One region of the Pseudomonas juntendi genome, then DNA from elsewhere that is predicted to be linked to it. Evidence: predicted binding sites of a transcription regulator. Region 1 holds the regulator's gene; each other region holds the start of a gene.
What was found. The regulator FliA, encoded in region 1, starts transcription of late flagellar genes. The targets are predictions, from matches to a motif close to CTAAAGTTTNNNNNNNNNNNGCCGNTAA.

Region 1 (4,869 bases):
GGCGCGCCGTGTCGACGCGTACGGTGGTTTCCGCTTCGCTGACCGCATGCTTGTCGGCGACCGGGGCCGGCGTGCGCGCAGCTGCAGCAGGTTTGCTCGCAGCCGCGGGCACTGGCGCAGGTGCAGGAGCCGCAGCTGGCTGGGCGGCCGCCGGGCTTTGCGGCTTGGCCGCTGCCGGCGCCTTGGCCGCAGGCGGTGCCTGGACTGCTGCGACGTCACCGCCGAATTTGCCCTTGCCATGCAACTGGTCCAGCAGCGCTTCGAATTCATGCTCGCTGATTTCGTCGCTGGTGGCGCTGGCGGTGCTGTCAGGCGCCACCTCGGCAGGTGCCGCCTTGGCTGCAGGCAGGGCATCGGCCTGGAAGGTGCCTTTGCCGTGGAGCTGGTCGAGCAGCGACTCGAATTCGGCATCGGTGATTTCGTCACTGGCCGCTTCATGGCTGACGGCAGCAGCCGGCGCTGCAACTTCGGCAGTGAACTGGCCTTTGCCATGCAACTGGTCGAGCAGCGATTCGAACTCGGCATCGGTGATTTCATCACCGCCACCACTCACGCTCTCGCCTTGCAGCTGTTCCTCGGCCGCAGCTTGTGCCTTGACCGCATCGAGCGAATCGAGCAACTGCTCGAACTCGCTGTCGGTGATGTCCTGGTGCTGCTCCTGGTCCACCACCGGTGCCGCGGCAGGCGCTTGCGCCGCAGCCACCGGCACCACCGCTTCTTCGCCACCCTGCGGTTGCGCCGCACCCGGCTCGGCAAGGCGCGCCAAGGCCGCCAGCAGCTCGGGGGTTGCCGGCGTGACTTCAGCGCGCTCGCGCACCTGGCCAAACATGCTGTTGACCGTGTCCAGTGCCTCGAGCACTACGTCCATCAGCTCCGCGTCAACCCGACGCTCACCTTTGCGCAGCACGTCGAACACGTTCTCGGCGATATGGCAGCACTCCACCAGCTCGTTCAGCTGGAGGAAGCCGGCGCCCCCTTTTACAGTGTGGAAACCGCGAAAGATCGCATTGAGCAGGTCGGCATCGTCGGGCCGGCTTTCCAGCTCGACCAATTGCTCGGACAGTTGCTCAAGAATTTCGCCGGCTTCTACCAGGAAATCCTGGAGGATTTCTTCATCGGCGCCGAAGCTCATCAAAGGTGCTCCTTAAAAACCCAGGCTGGACAGCAGATCATCGACGTCGTCCTGGCCGGACACGACGTCTTCACGCTTATCGGCATGAATCTGCGGACCTTCACCCCGAGTCGGATGTTTTTCTCGATCTTTTTCTGCGCGCAATTGATCGTGGTCATGCTGAATGCCCGCAAAGCGGTCGACCTGACTGGCCATCAGCACCAACTTGAGCAGGTTGCTTTCCACTTCGGTCACCAGGTTGGTGACGCGCTTGATCACCTGCCCGGTCAGGTCCTGATAGTCCTGGGCCAGCAGAATGTCATTGAGGTGGCCGGCGACCTTGCGATTACCTTCGGCGCTGTGCGTGAGGAAACTGTCGACCCGCTTGACCAGGTCGCGAAATTCTTCCGCCGCCACTTCGCGGCGCATGAAGCGCTGCCAGTCGGTGCTCAGGGCCTTCGCCTCGCTGGCCAGGTCGTTGAGCACCGGGGTGCTTGCCTCGACCAGGTCCATGGTGCGGTTGGCCGCGCCTTCCGTGAGCTTGACCACATAGGACAGGCGCTCGGTGGCATCGGTAATCTGCGACACCTCTTCGGCCTGCGGCATGGTCGGGTCGATCTGGAAACTGACGATGGCACTGTGCAGCTCGCGGGTCAGTTTGCCGACTTCCTGGTACAGGCCGCGGTCGCGGGTCTGGTTCAGCTCGTGAATCAGCTGCACCGCCTCGCCGAAACGGCCCCGCTCCAGGCTTTCGACCAACTCCTGGGCATGTTTCTTCAGGGTCGATTCGAACTCGCCCAAAGAGTTATGTGATGAATCCATGGCGCGCCCCCTGACGTGACTCAGCCGTTGACGCGTTCGAAGATCTTCTCGATCTTTTCTTTGAGCACCTGTGCCGTGAACGGCTTGACCACGTAACCATTGACGCCGGCCTGGGCCGCTTCAATGATCTGGTCGCGCTTGGCTTCGGCAGTCACCATCAGCACGGGCATGGTTTTCAGCCGGTCGTGGGCACGCACCTTGCGCAGCAGGTCGATGCCGGACATGCCAGGCATGTTCCAGTCGGTCACCAGGAAGTCGTAATGGCCGTTTTCCAGCATCGGCAGCGCCGTGGTGCCGTCGTCGGCCTCATCGGTGTTGGTGAAGCCCAGGTCACGCAACAGGTTCTTGATGATCCGCCGCATCGTCGAAAAGTCGTCAACGATGAGGATTTTCATGTCTTTGTTCAAGTAGACCTCCAAGCAGTCTCAAACGCGCTCGGCCCCGAGCGCGCATTCAATCAATTCGGTACAACGTGGAAAACCGCGTGGAAACAGCCGCAACCCTAGCAGGCTCAGCGCGCCCGCCATTCCCCCAGGCGGCTACGCAGACGCGCGGCACACTGGCTGTGCAACTGGCTAACCCGCGACTCGCTGACCCCCAGCACCTCACCGATCTCCTTGAGGTTGAGCTCTTCGTCGTAGTACAGCGCCAGCACCAGGCGTTCACGCTCGGGCAGGTTGGCGATGGCCTCGGTCAGGGCTAGCTGGAAGCGCTCCTCCTCGAGGCCCCGGGCAGGTTCGACCTGGCCGCTGGCGCCGTCTTCATGCAGCCCTTCGTGCTCACCGTCCTGCAGCAGGTCATCGAAGCTGAACAAACGGCTGCCCAAGGTATCGTTGAGGATCGCGTAGTAATCATCGAGGCTCAATTGGAGTTCGGCAGCAACTTCATGATCTTTAGCGTCACGGCCGGTTCTGGCCTCCACGGCGCGCATCGCGTCGCTGACCATGCGGGTGTTGCGGTGCACCGAGCGGGGTGCCCAGTCGCCTTTGCGCACTTCGTCGAGCATGGCGCCGCGGATACGAATGCCGGCATAGGTTTCAAAGCTGGCGCCCTTGCTGGCGTCGTACTTGTTGGCCACTTCCAGCAGGCCGATCATGCCGGCCTGGATCAGGTCCTCGACCTGCACGTTGGCCGGCAAGCGCGCCAACAGGTGGTAGGCGATGCGCTTGACCAGGGGGGCGTAGCGTTCGATCAACTCGTACTGGGCGTCTTTCGCCGCCCGGCTGTACATCTTGAACCCGCTGGCGTTCATAGCACCGGTCCCGCGCTGGTCGGCTGCACCAGGCGCTCGACGAAGAACTCCAGGTGGCCACGTGGGTTGGCCGGCAGCGGCCAGCTGTCGACCTTCTGGGCAATCGCCTTGAAGGCCAGCGCGCACTTGGAGCGTGGGAAGGCTTCGTACACGGCACGCTGCTTCTGCACCGCCTTGCGCACGCACTCGTCGTAGGGCACGGCGCCTACGTACTGCAGGGCGACATCCAGGAAACGGTCGGTGACCTTGGTCAGCTTGGCAAACAGGTTGCGCCCTTCCTGAGGGCTCTGGGCCATGTTGGCCAGCACGCGGAAGCGGTTCATGCCGTAGTCACGGTTGAGCAGCTTGATCAGCGCGTAGGCATCGGTGATCGAGGTCGGCTCGTCGCACACCACCAGCAGCACTTCTTGGGCGGCACGGACAAAGCTGACGACCGACTCACCGATACCCGCAGCGGTATCGATGACCAGTACATCGAGGTTGTCGCCGACTTCGCTGAACGCCTGGATCAGCCCGGCATGCTGGGCCGGCGCCAGGTGGACCATGCTCTGCGTACCGGAGGCAGCCGGTACGATGCGCACACCGCCAGGGCCCTGCAATATCACGTCACGCAGCTCGCAGCGCCCTTCGATGACATCGGCCAGGGTCCGTTTGGGCGTCAGGCCCAGCAACACGTCGACATTGGCCAGGCCCAGGTCGGCATCCAGCAACATGACCCTGCGGCCGAGTTCGGCCAACGCCAGGGACAGGTTCACTGAAACGTTAGTCTTGCCGACGCCACCTTTGCCACCGGTCACGGCGATCACCTGTACGGGATGCATGCTACCCATGTTTGTAATTTACCTTGTATCGCTGGGACCCAGGCCACACGTAGGGCAATTCTGCGTACCCCTTGGCATAGCTACTTTGCACACGTTTCATACTCAACCCGCTCGCCGTGGGTTGTGGTAGAGATCAGCGAACATGTCGGCCATTGCCTCTTCGCTGGGCTCCTCCTGCTGCTGCACATTGACCGCGCGGGACACCAGCTGGTGCCCCCGGGGCAGGTGCAGGTCGTCAGGAATGCGCGGGCCGTCGGTAAGATAGGCCACAGGCAAATCATGACTGATGGCAAGGCTCAACACATCGCCAAGGCTTGCCGTTTCATCGAGCTTGGTCAGGATGCAGCCGGCCAGGCCACAGCGCTTGTAGCTGTGGTAGGCGGCGGTCAACACCTGCTTCTGGCTGGTGGTGGCCAGTACCAGGTAATTCTTGGCGGCGATGCCACGGCCGGCCAGGGTTTCCAGCTGCAAGCGCAGGGCCGGGTCGCTGGCCTGCAGGCCGGCGGTGTCGATCAGCACCACACGCTTGCGCAGCAGCGGCTCCAGCGCTGCCGCCAGCGACTGGCCTGGGTCGACATAGGTGACTGGGACATTGAGGATGCGGCCAAGGGTCTTGAGCTGCTCCTGGGCACCGATGCGGAAGCTGTCCATGCTCACCAGCGCCATGTTCTGCGCGCCGTACTTGAGCACGTAGCGCGCCGCCAGCTTGGCCAGGGTGGTGGTCTTGCCCATGCCGGCCGGGCCGACCATGGCGATCACACCGCCTTCTTCGATCGGCTCTACCTCGGGAATTTCGATCATGCGCGCCAAGTGCGCCAGCAACATGCGCCAGGCATGGCGTGGCTCTTCGATTTCGGCGGTCA
Region 2 (4,869 bases), 510 kb from region 1:
CCTGGCGCTTTTGCAATGTGGATAAAGGCCAATGCGCACAATTGTCCATCAGCCCACTGGGCAGTGAGGCCGCGAACCCATGCAACTGAAACTCTTCATTTCGAGCAGGCACAAAAAACCCGGCCGCAGCCTAATGCCAGTCAGTTAAGTAATTTGGGGCCGCTTTGCGACCCTTCGCGGGCACGCCCGCTCCCAAAGGGGATAGCGCATCTCTTGCGTTCAGCGCTAAACGTGTGGGAGCGGGCGTGCCCGCGAAGGGCTGCAAAGCAGCCCCAGTAACGCTTAACCGACAGGCATTAGGCCGCAGCCGGGTTCTTTCATGGCACAGGCCAGCAATCAGAGCAGCGAACGGCCCTTGTTGGCGGCAATGCGCATACGCAAGGCGTTGAGCTTGATGAAGCCAGCAGCGTCGGCCTGGTTGTAGGCGCCGCCATCTTCTTCGAAGGTGGCGATGTTGGCATCGAACAGCGAATCATCCGATTTACGGCCAACCACGGTGACATTGCCTTTGTACAGCTTCAGCCGCACCACACCGTTCACGTTGACCTGCGAAGCGTCGATCATCTGCTGCAGCATCACGCGCTCCGGGCTCCACCAGTAACCGGTGTAGATCAGGCTGGCGTACTTGGGCATCAACTCGTCTTTGAGGTGAGCAACTTCACGGTCCAGGGTGATCGACTCGATGGCACGGTGGGCCTTGAGCATGATGGTGCCACCAGGCGTCTCGTAGCAGCCACGCGACTTCATACCGACATAACGGTTTTCGACGATGTCGAGGCGGCCGATGCCGTTGGCACCGCCGATGCGGTTCAGGTCGGCCAGAACGGTTGCCGGGGTTTTCTCGACACCGTCAATGGCAACGATGTCGCCGTTGCGGTAGGTGAGTTCGATGTAGGTGGCCTGGTCCGGGGCGTTCTCAGGCGAGACACTCCAGCGCCACATGTCCTCTTCGTGCTCGGTCCAGGTGTCTTCCAGGACACCGCCTTCGTAGGAGATGTGCAGCAGGTTGGCGTCCATCGAGTACGGCGACTTCTTCTTGCCGTGGCGCTCGATCGGGATACCGTGCTTTTCGGCGTAGTCCATCAGCTTTTCGCGGGACAGCAGGTCCCACTCACGCCATGGGGCGATGACCTTGACGCCAGGCTTGAGCGCGTAGGCACCCAGCTCGAAACGCACCTGGTCGTTGCCCTTGCCGGTAGCGCCATGGGAAATGGCGTCTGCGCCGGTTTCGTTGGCGATTTCGATGAGGCGCTTGGCGATCAGCGGGCGGGCGATGGAAGTACCCAGCAGGTACTCACCTTCGTAGACGGTGTTGGCGCGGAACATCGGGAACACGAAATCACGCACGAATTCTTCGCGCAGGTCGTCGATGTAGATCTCTTTAACACCCATTGCCTGAGCCTTGGCGCGGGCCGGTTCGACCTCTTCGCCCTGACCCAGGTCAGCGGTGAAAGTCACCACTTCGCAGTTGTAGGTATCCTGCAGCCACTTGAGAATCACCGAAGTATCAAGGCCGCCGGAATACGCCAGTACGACCTTTTTTACGTCCGCCATGCCATCACTCCACGGGGTTGTACGGAAAAGGACCGATTCTAACGGCGTTAACGATAAATTTACAGTGGCGCGACAGCTTCTGACGACAAAGCGACAAGAACTTTCACAGGGGCGACGGACGGTAGTGAGGCAGGCAAGTCAAGGGCCTGCGGTGCACGCGACTGTCCAACCTCAAGGTTGCCTGGCCGGCGCAGCAGCAGCAGGGGGGGCTTGCTCGGTCGGTTTCTCCACCGGTTTTTCAGGCACCACCACCCGGTCCAGCTCGATGTTCACTCGCCGATTCCGCGCCCGGTTCGCCGCCGTGTTGTTCTTGGCCACCGGGTAGCGCTCGCCGTGGAAGCGTACGGTGATCTGCTCATCCTTGACGCCATGAGCCTTGAAGTAGTCCGCCACCGCCAGCGCTCGGCGGCGTGACAGGTCGCGGTTGGTCAGGCGATTACCGCTGTTGTCGGAGTGACCGTTGAGCTCGACATGGTTCACCGAAGGGTCGGCCTTCATGTATTCGAGAATCACATCCAGCCTGGCCTTGGCCGCGTCATCCAGTTCGATGCCGCCGCCCGGGAAACCGACCTGGGTCTGGCGCACCTGGTCGTAGTTCATGGGCAGCAGCTTGGCGGCACACACCTGGTAATCGCTGTAGGCCTTGGCAAAGCTCACCGGCAGTACCCGCACCTCCACGGGCCGGCCAGCTTCGCCCGCAAAGCTGCGCACCACCGTGCTGCGCCCGTCGAGCAAGCCATTGATCAGGCGGCTGGCCTGGCCTTGCGAAGAACTGAACAACACGCCGGTACGGGCCATGCGCACGCTACCCAGGTTGATATCACCACGACCGGGTTGCCACGGCGCCGCCGCCGCCAGCAGGCTGGCAGTGCCGGCCCCCAGTATGTTGCTGGCCGAGCGCAACTGGAACACTGCCTGCTCGCCCGCCCGGCGTACGAACTCACCACTGCCAAAGCCATCGATCGGCTGGATTAGCCGGCACTCGAACGGGTCACCCTCGACCTTCCAGGCAATGTTCTCCATGCGCGTCTGAAAAGTCAGCGCGGCAGCCGGCAGGCTGGCGAACAGGGTCAACAGGGTCAGGTAACGCTGGCGCACGGGCGGCTCCACAATTTCAACGGCTTACCTGCAGGCTATCGGACGCCAACCGGAAAACTTGATAGCCGTGCTCGGCCCAGGGTTTTCCGGTAGCATTGGGGCTTGAGTTCGACCCGCCTGGAATCCCCAATGTCCGATCGCCTGACCCTCCTGCGCCCCGACGACTGGCACATCCATCTGCGTGATGGTGCCGTCCTGCCCCACACCGTTGGCGATGTGGCGCGTACTTTCGCCCGCGCCATCATCATGCCCAACCTGGTTCCGCCGGTGCGCAACGCCGCCGAGGCCGGTGCCTACCGTGAACGCATCCTCGCTGCCCGCCCGGCAGGCAGCCGCTTCGAGCCGCTGATGGTCCTGTACCTCACCGACCGTACCAGCCCCGAAGATGTGCGTGCCGCCAAGGCCAGCGGTATCGTGTATGCCGCCAAGCTGTACCCGGCGGGCGCCACCACCAATTCCGACTCGGGCGTGACCAGCATCGACAATATCTTCCCGGCCATCGAGGCATTGGCGGAGGTCGGCATGCCGCTGCTGGTGCACGGCGAAGTGACCCGCAGCGAAATCGACGTGTTCGACCGCGAGAAGCGCTTCATCGACGAGCACATGCGCCGCCTGGTCGAGCGCTTCCCGGCCTTGAATGTGGTGTTCGAACACATTACCACCAGCGATGCCGCGCAGTTCGTCACCGAGGCACCGGCCAATGTTGGCGCGACCATCACCTCGCAACACCTGCTGTACAACCGCAACCACATGCTGGTCGGTGGCATTCGCCCGCACTTCTACTGCCTGCCGATCCTCAAGCGCAACACCCACCAGGTGGCCCTGCTGGATGCAGCCACCAGCGGCAACCCGAAGTTCTTCCTCGGTACCGACTCGGCCCCGCACGCCCGTCACGCCAAGGAAGCGGCCTGCGGCTGCGCCGGCTGCTACACCGCCTACGCGGCTATCGAGCTGTACGCCGAAGCGTTCGAGCAACGCAACGCGCTGGACAAGCTGGAAGGTTTCGCCAGCCTGCACGGCCCAGCTTTCTATGGCCTGCCGGCGAATACCGACACCATCACCCTGGTCCGCGAAGAATGGACCGCCCCGCAGAGCCTGCCATTCGGCGAGCAAACCGTGGTGCCGCTGCGCGCTGGCGAGAAATTGCGCTGGCGCCTGCTGGAGGAAAACGCGTGAGCGAAGACCTCTACGAAGACGACCTGGAAAGCCAAGGCAACAGCGGGTCGCGCCATCCAATGGCCGAGCGCTTCCGCGGTTACCTGCCGGTTGTAGTGGACGTGGAAACGGGCGGCTTCAACAGCGCCACCGATGCCTTGCTGGAAATTGCTGCAGTGACCATCGGCATGGACGAGAAAGGCTTCCTGTTCCCCGAGCACACGTACTTCCACCGGGTGGAGCCGTTTGAAGGCGCGAACATCGAGGCGGCCGCGCTGGAGTTCACCGGCATCAAGCTCGACCACCCGCTGCGCATGGCTGTCAGCGAGGAAACCGCGCTGACCGATATTTTCCGCGGTGTGCGCAAGGCCCTGAAGGCCAATGGCTGCAAGCGGGCGATTCTGGTCGGCCATAACAGCAGCTTCGACCTCGGTTTCCTCAATGCGGCCGTGGCGCGCAATGACGTGAAGCGTAACCCGTTCCACCCGTTTTCCAGCTTCGACACGGCCACCCTGGCCGGCCTGGCCTATGGCCAGACCGTACTGGCGCGGGCTTGCCAAAGCGCCGACATCGACTTCGATGGGCGTGAAGCGCACTCGGCGCGGTACGACACCGAGAAAACGGCGGAGCTGTTCTGCGGCATCGTCAACCGCTGGAAGGACCTGGGCGGCTGGCGCGACTTCAACGATTGACCTGTGGGCCGCCTGGCGGCCCTTTCGCAACACAAGCCCGCAGCCACCACCCAGGCACAAAAAAACCGGCCACCAGGGCCGGTTTTTCATGCGCGCCGCAATTACAGCTTGCCGGCGTTCTCGCTCAGGTAGGCGGCTACGCCTTCTGGCGAAGCGTTCATGCCTTTGTCGCCTTTTTTCCAGTTGGCCGGGCAGACTTCGCCGTGCTCTTCGTGGAATTGCAGGGCGTCGACCAGGCGCAGCAGTTCGTCCATGTTACGGCCCAGTGGCAGGTCGTTGACGATCTGCGAACGAACAACACCGTTGGTGTCGATCAGGAAGGCACCACGGAAGGCCACGCCACCTTCGGACTCAACGTCGTAGGCTTTGC
Region 3 (4,869 bases), 870 kb from region 1:
ACGACGAGATGGACGATTTCAGCGCCAAGCCGGGGGCGGCCAATGCCTTTGGCGTAGTCGGCGGTGATGCCAACGCGATCGAGCCGGGCAAGCGCATGCTGTCGTCGATGAGCCCCAGCCTGATGACCCGTGACGGCAAGGTCGAGCTGGTGATCGGCACCCCGGGTGGTTCGCGGATCTTTACCTCGATCTTCCAGGTGATGAACAACCTGTATGACTACGGCATGCCATTGGACAAGGCGGTGGCGGCGCAGCGTGTGCACCATCAGTTGCTGCCCAAGGACACCATCTACTTCGACAGCTATGCACCGTTGACCGGGCCTGTGGCTGACGGCCTGAAGAAGATGGGGTATGTGCTGGAAGACCAGGGCTGGGAGATGGGGGATATCCAGGCGATCCGGGTAGAAGGGGCAAAGCTGGAGACGGCCTCTGATCCACGGGGGCGTGGGGTGGGCATGATCGTCAAATAAGCTGCCGCCTGTGCTGGCCTGATCGCCGGCAAGTCAGCTCCCACGGGGATCGCATCAGGGCTGACAGGTGTTTGCCACAAGGTATGCAGCGCCTGTTAGAGCGAGCGCCGCCCGCGCGGCGCATCGCGAGCTGCGCTCGCTCCTACGTTTGTTTCGGGCGAATTATTCCTGTGGGATTTGCGCGCGAACGCCTTGGCGCATGCCTCAAAATCGCGTCGTACGAACAAGGCGGCCGCGCGCATCTGGCACAGGGGTTACTGGCCCGAAACAAACGTAGGAGCGAGCGCAGCTCGCGATGCGCCGCGCGGGCGGCGCTCAATCTCACAGGCACTGAAGATGCAGCGGCTACCCTTGCCAGGAACCATAGAATCTCCCACAGGTACGGCGCTGTTTCTGATCCTGCACCGTTGCTGTGGCAGCCTGGCTTGCCGGCGCTGGGCCGCTCAGCGGCCCCAGGGCTTGCAGTCAGACGCGGAACTGGCTGACCAGCGTCTGCAACTGCCCACCCAGGCGCGCCAGTTCGACGCTGGATGCTGCCGTTTCATTGCTGGCCGCCGCCGTCTGCTCAGACACATCGCGCACATTGAGGATGCTGCGGCTGATCTCCTCGGCCACCGCACTCTGCTGCTCTGCGGCCGCGGCAATCTGCTGGTTCATCGACTGAATGCCCGACACCGTGCTGGTAATGCTCTCCAGCGAGGCCCCGGCCTTGCGCGCCAGTTCCACGCTGCTGTCGGTCAGGGTGCGGCTGCCTTGCATGGCGCTGGCCACTTGCTGGGTACCCTGCTGCAGGCCAGCAATGAGCTCTTCGATTTCTTCGGTGGACTTTTGCGTACGCTGCGCCAGGCCGCGGACTTCATCGGCCACCACGGCGAAGCCGCGCCCGGCTTCACCCGCCCGCGCCGCCTCGATCGCCGCGTTCAGCGCCAGCAAGTTGGTCTGTTCTGCCACCGACTTGATCACGTCCATCACGCTGCCGATTTTCTGGCTTTCCTGTTGCAGCAGGCTCATGGCTTCAGTGGAGCGGTGCATGTCCTGGGCCAGGCGCTCGATCTGGCCGATCGCTTCACCGACCACACGGTCGCCGGCGCGGGCTTGCTCGTCGGCACCGGTGGCGGCGTGCGAAGCCTGTTCGGCATTGCGCGCCACTTCTTGCACGGTGGCGGCCATTTCGTGCATGGCGGTGGCCACCTGGTCGGTTTCGACCTTCTGGCTATTGGCCCCGGCACTGGTCTGTTCGGTCACTGCCGACAGTTCTTCGGCAGCGCTGGCGATCTGGGTCACGCCGTCGCGGATGCCGCTGATCAGCTGGCGCAAGGTGGTACCCATGCGCGCGATGCCTTGCTGTAGCACGCCCAATTCGTCGCGGCGGGTGACGCGCAGTTGCTGGGTCAGGTCGCCACTGGCGATCTTTTCCACCGCCAGCAGCGTTTCGCGCAACGGGCGGGTGATCTGCCGGGTGATCAACACCGCGCCCAGCACGCCGACCAGCAACGCCAGCAGCGTGGCGATGGCCTGCAGGCTGCGGGCCTGGCTGCTTTCGACGTCGCGACGCTGCAGCTGGATCTGGTACAGCGCATCGCTGCGCTTGACGATATCGGCACCCTGTACGGTCATTTCCGCACGCGCGGTGGTGATGCTGGCGACCGCATCGCGGAACTGGCGTACGGCATCACGGTAGGCCCGTACCGCGCTTTCCAGCTGCTGCAGGCGTGTGCTTTCACCCGGCATCTGGCCTTTGAGGTTGTCGACATTGGCCAGTGCTGCATCCAGCTGGCGCAGGGCGGCCTGCTCGTTGCTGGCACTGTTGTCGGCAATGTAGCCGCGCACGTCGATGCGCACCTGCAGCAACTGCTGGCGCGCCTGGCTGATCAGTTGGTACTGGGCCAGGCGCACGCTGTCGGCTTCCGGGCGGGCCATGACTTCCTGGCTGAGCAGGTCCATGGCCTGGTCGGCGCCGGCGGCCGAGCTGTCCATGGTGCTACGCGCTGCGCGCGTGGCGTCGTAGCCTTGGCGCATCTTGTTCAGCGACAGCTTGTAGGCGCTGATGGTTTCCCCCAGCTCACCCAGCAGCTTGACGTTCTCGGGGCTTTTGAAGGTACTGGCCAGGTAGGCCTGCTGCTTGCTGAAGGCGTTCAGCTTGGCCTGGGTGTTGGCGGCCGCGGCATCGTCGCCATTGGCGATCATGTACTGCAGGCGGGCCACGCGCAGGTCGGTCAGGTCTTTGTTCAACTGGCCGATGTCGCTCATCCAGTTGCTACGGTCGATCAGGCTGCCCAGGCTGGTCCAGCCAGTCAGGGCCAGCAGGCCGGTGAGGACAAGCACCAGGCCGAAGCCCAGGCCCAGTTTGAGGTTGACGCTGATGTTGGCAAACCAGCTGTTCATGCACGCACTCCAGAAATAGTTTTCGCTCTTTTGATGTTCGATCGCCAGGCGTTATTGTTCTGGATGCCCGCTGATTCATGCAGGGGTTATCGGCAATGCTGCGGGAAGCTGAAACGCTTTTTCAGCAAAAAAAAGCGTGCGGGTTTTTGTAGGCGCGGCCTTGCCGGTGCGCCGGACCGGTGGGAAAGGGCCGCGAAGCGGCCCCAGGGTTCCAGCGGTGACGCAGCAGCCTGTTGGCGAGGTATCAGAGGCTACGGGCACTGAAGGTGTCGCAGCGGTCCACTTCACCTTCGGCAAACCCGGTCTTGAACCAGCGTACGCGCTGGGCCGAGGTGCCATGGGTAAATGAGTCCGGCACCACACGGCCGCGCCCTTGCTGTTGCAGGCGGTCATCGCCAATGGCGTTGGCAGCGTTCAGCGCCTCCTCTACATCGCCCGGCTCCAGCCAGTTCAGGCGCTTCTGTGCCTGGTAGGCCCAGACACCCGCCAGGCAGTCCGCCTGCAGTTCCTGGCGTACCAGCAACCCATTGTCGCCCTCCATGCGCTGACCACTGCGGCGGGCGGCGTCGACCTTGGCCGACACCCCCAGCAAGGTCTGTACGTGGTGGCCAATTTCGTGGGCGATGACGTAGGCCTGGGCAAAGTCGCCAGCCGCGGCGAAACGGGTTTCCATTTCGCGGAAGAACGACATGTCCAGGTACACGCGCTGGTCGGCCGGGCAATAGAACGGCCCCACGGCCGCAGAGGCAGCGCCGCAGGCCGAATTGACCTGGCCACTGAACAGCACCAGCTTGGGGTCGCGGTACTGTTTGCCTGCTTCGGCGAACAATGCCTTCCAGGTGTCCTCGGTATCGCCCAGGATCGAGGCCACGAACTGGGCCTGTTCATCGTTGGCCGGTGGCGCCTTGGCGCCAGCACCGCTTGGCGCGGTCTGGGTCTGCTGCTGCTCCACCTGGCCGGCCAACTGGCCGAGGATCTGCAGCGGGTCCTGCCCGGTCAACCAGCCGATGCCGACGATCAGCAGGATCGCCCCCAGGCCCAGGCCCTTGCCGCCGCCAAAGCGCATGCCGCCCCCACCGCCACCTTCGCCCCGGGCATCGACCACGTTGTCGCTGCGTCGGCCTTTTCGCCATTCCATGAGTGCTCTCCCGAGCGTGAAACAAGAAGTGAAAGATTAGTTCACGACAGCAGCGGGTGTTAGGTCCAGGTGGTCATGCATAACCAAATGGATATGTTTGAAGTGCCTCATTTCAATATTCACCGCGCGCGACATGCCGGAAACTGTATGTAGGAGCGGGCTTGCCCGCGAAGGGTTCAATAAGCCCGCCTGTGCATCTCCATAATTCCAAGAGAGGAAACCGGCATGCCCGCCCAGGACAACAGCCGCTTCGTGATCCGTGATCGCAACTGGCACCCCAAAGCCCTCACCCCCGACTACAAGACCTCCGTTGCCCGCTCGCCGCGCCAGGCGCTGGTCAGCATTCCGCAATCGATCAGCGAAACCACCGGCCCGGATTTTTCCCACCTGGGCTTCGGTGCCCATGACCATGACCTGCTGCTGAATTTCAATAACGGCGGCCTGCCGATCGGTGAGCGCATCATCGTTGCCGGCCGCGTTGTGGACCAGTACGGCAAGCCTGTGCCCAATACCCTGGTGGAAATGTGGCAAGCCAACGCCGGTGGCCGCTACCGCCACAAGAACGACCGCTACCTGGCACCGCTGGACCCCAACTTCGGCGGTGTCGGCCGCTGCCTGACCGACCGTGACGGCTACTACAGCTTCCGCACCATCAAGCCGGGCCCGTACCCGTGGCGCAACGGCCCGAACGACTGGCGCCCGGCGCACATCCACTTCGCCATCAGCGGCCCGTCGATCGCCACCAAGCTGATCACCCAGCTGTATTTCGAAGGCGACCCGCTGATCCCGATGTGCCCGATCGTCAAGTCGATCGCCAACCCGCAAGCCGTGCAGCAGTTGATTGCCAAGCTCGACATGAGCAACGCCAACCCGATG

Region 2: a site for FliA is predicted at 2,688-2,715, ahead of L1P09_RS19690 (flagellar protein MotY). Genes of this name have one in related genera too.
Region 3: a site for FliA is predicted at 2,942-2,969, ahead of L1P09_RS21345 (methyl-accepting chemotaxis protein). Genes of this name have one in related genera too.

The regions. Positions count from the first base shown of each region.
Region 1 is NZ_CP091088.1:3,722,914-3,727,782, forward strand. It holds gene L1P09_RS17265 (chemotaxis protein CheA) at 1-1,132, opposite strand, end outside; gene L1P09_RS17270 (protein phosphatase CheZ) at 1,145-1,933, opposite strand; gene L1P09_RS17275 (chemotaxis response regulator CheY) at 1,954-2,328, opposite strand; gene fliA (RNA polymerase sigma factor FliA) at 2,445-3,185, opposite strand; gene fleN (flagellar synthesis regulator FleN) at 3,182-4,024, opposite strand; gene flhF (flagellar biosynthesis protein FlhF) at 4,109-4,869, opposite strand, start outside.
Region 2 is NZ_CP091088.1:4,229,632-4,234,500, forward strand. It holds gene L1P09_RS19685 (argininosuccinate synthase) at 337-1,554, opposite strand; gene L1P09_RS19690 (flagellar protein MotY) at 1,726-2,652, opposite strand; gene pyrC (dihydroorotase) at 2,782-3,828, shown strand; gene rnt (ribonuclease T) at 3,888-4,499, shown strand; gene L1P09_RS19705 (peroxiredoxin) at 4,601-4,869, opposite strand, start outside.
Region 3 is NZ_CP091088.1:4,590,170-4,595,038, reverse strand. It holds gene ggt (gamma-glutamyltransferase) at 1-470, shown strand, start outside; gene L1P09_RS21345 (methyl-accepting chemotaxis protein) at 936-2,855, opposite strand; gene ypfJ (KPN_02809 family neutral zinc metallopeptidase) at 3,100-3,993, opposite strand; gene pcaH (protocatechuate 3,4-dioxygenase subunit beta) at 4,219-4,869, shown strand, end outside.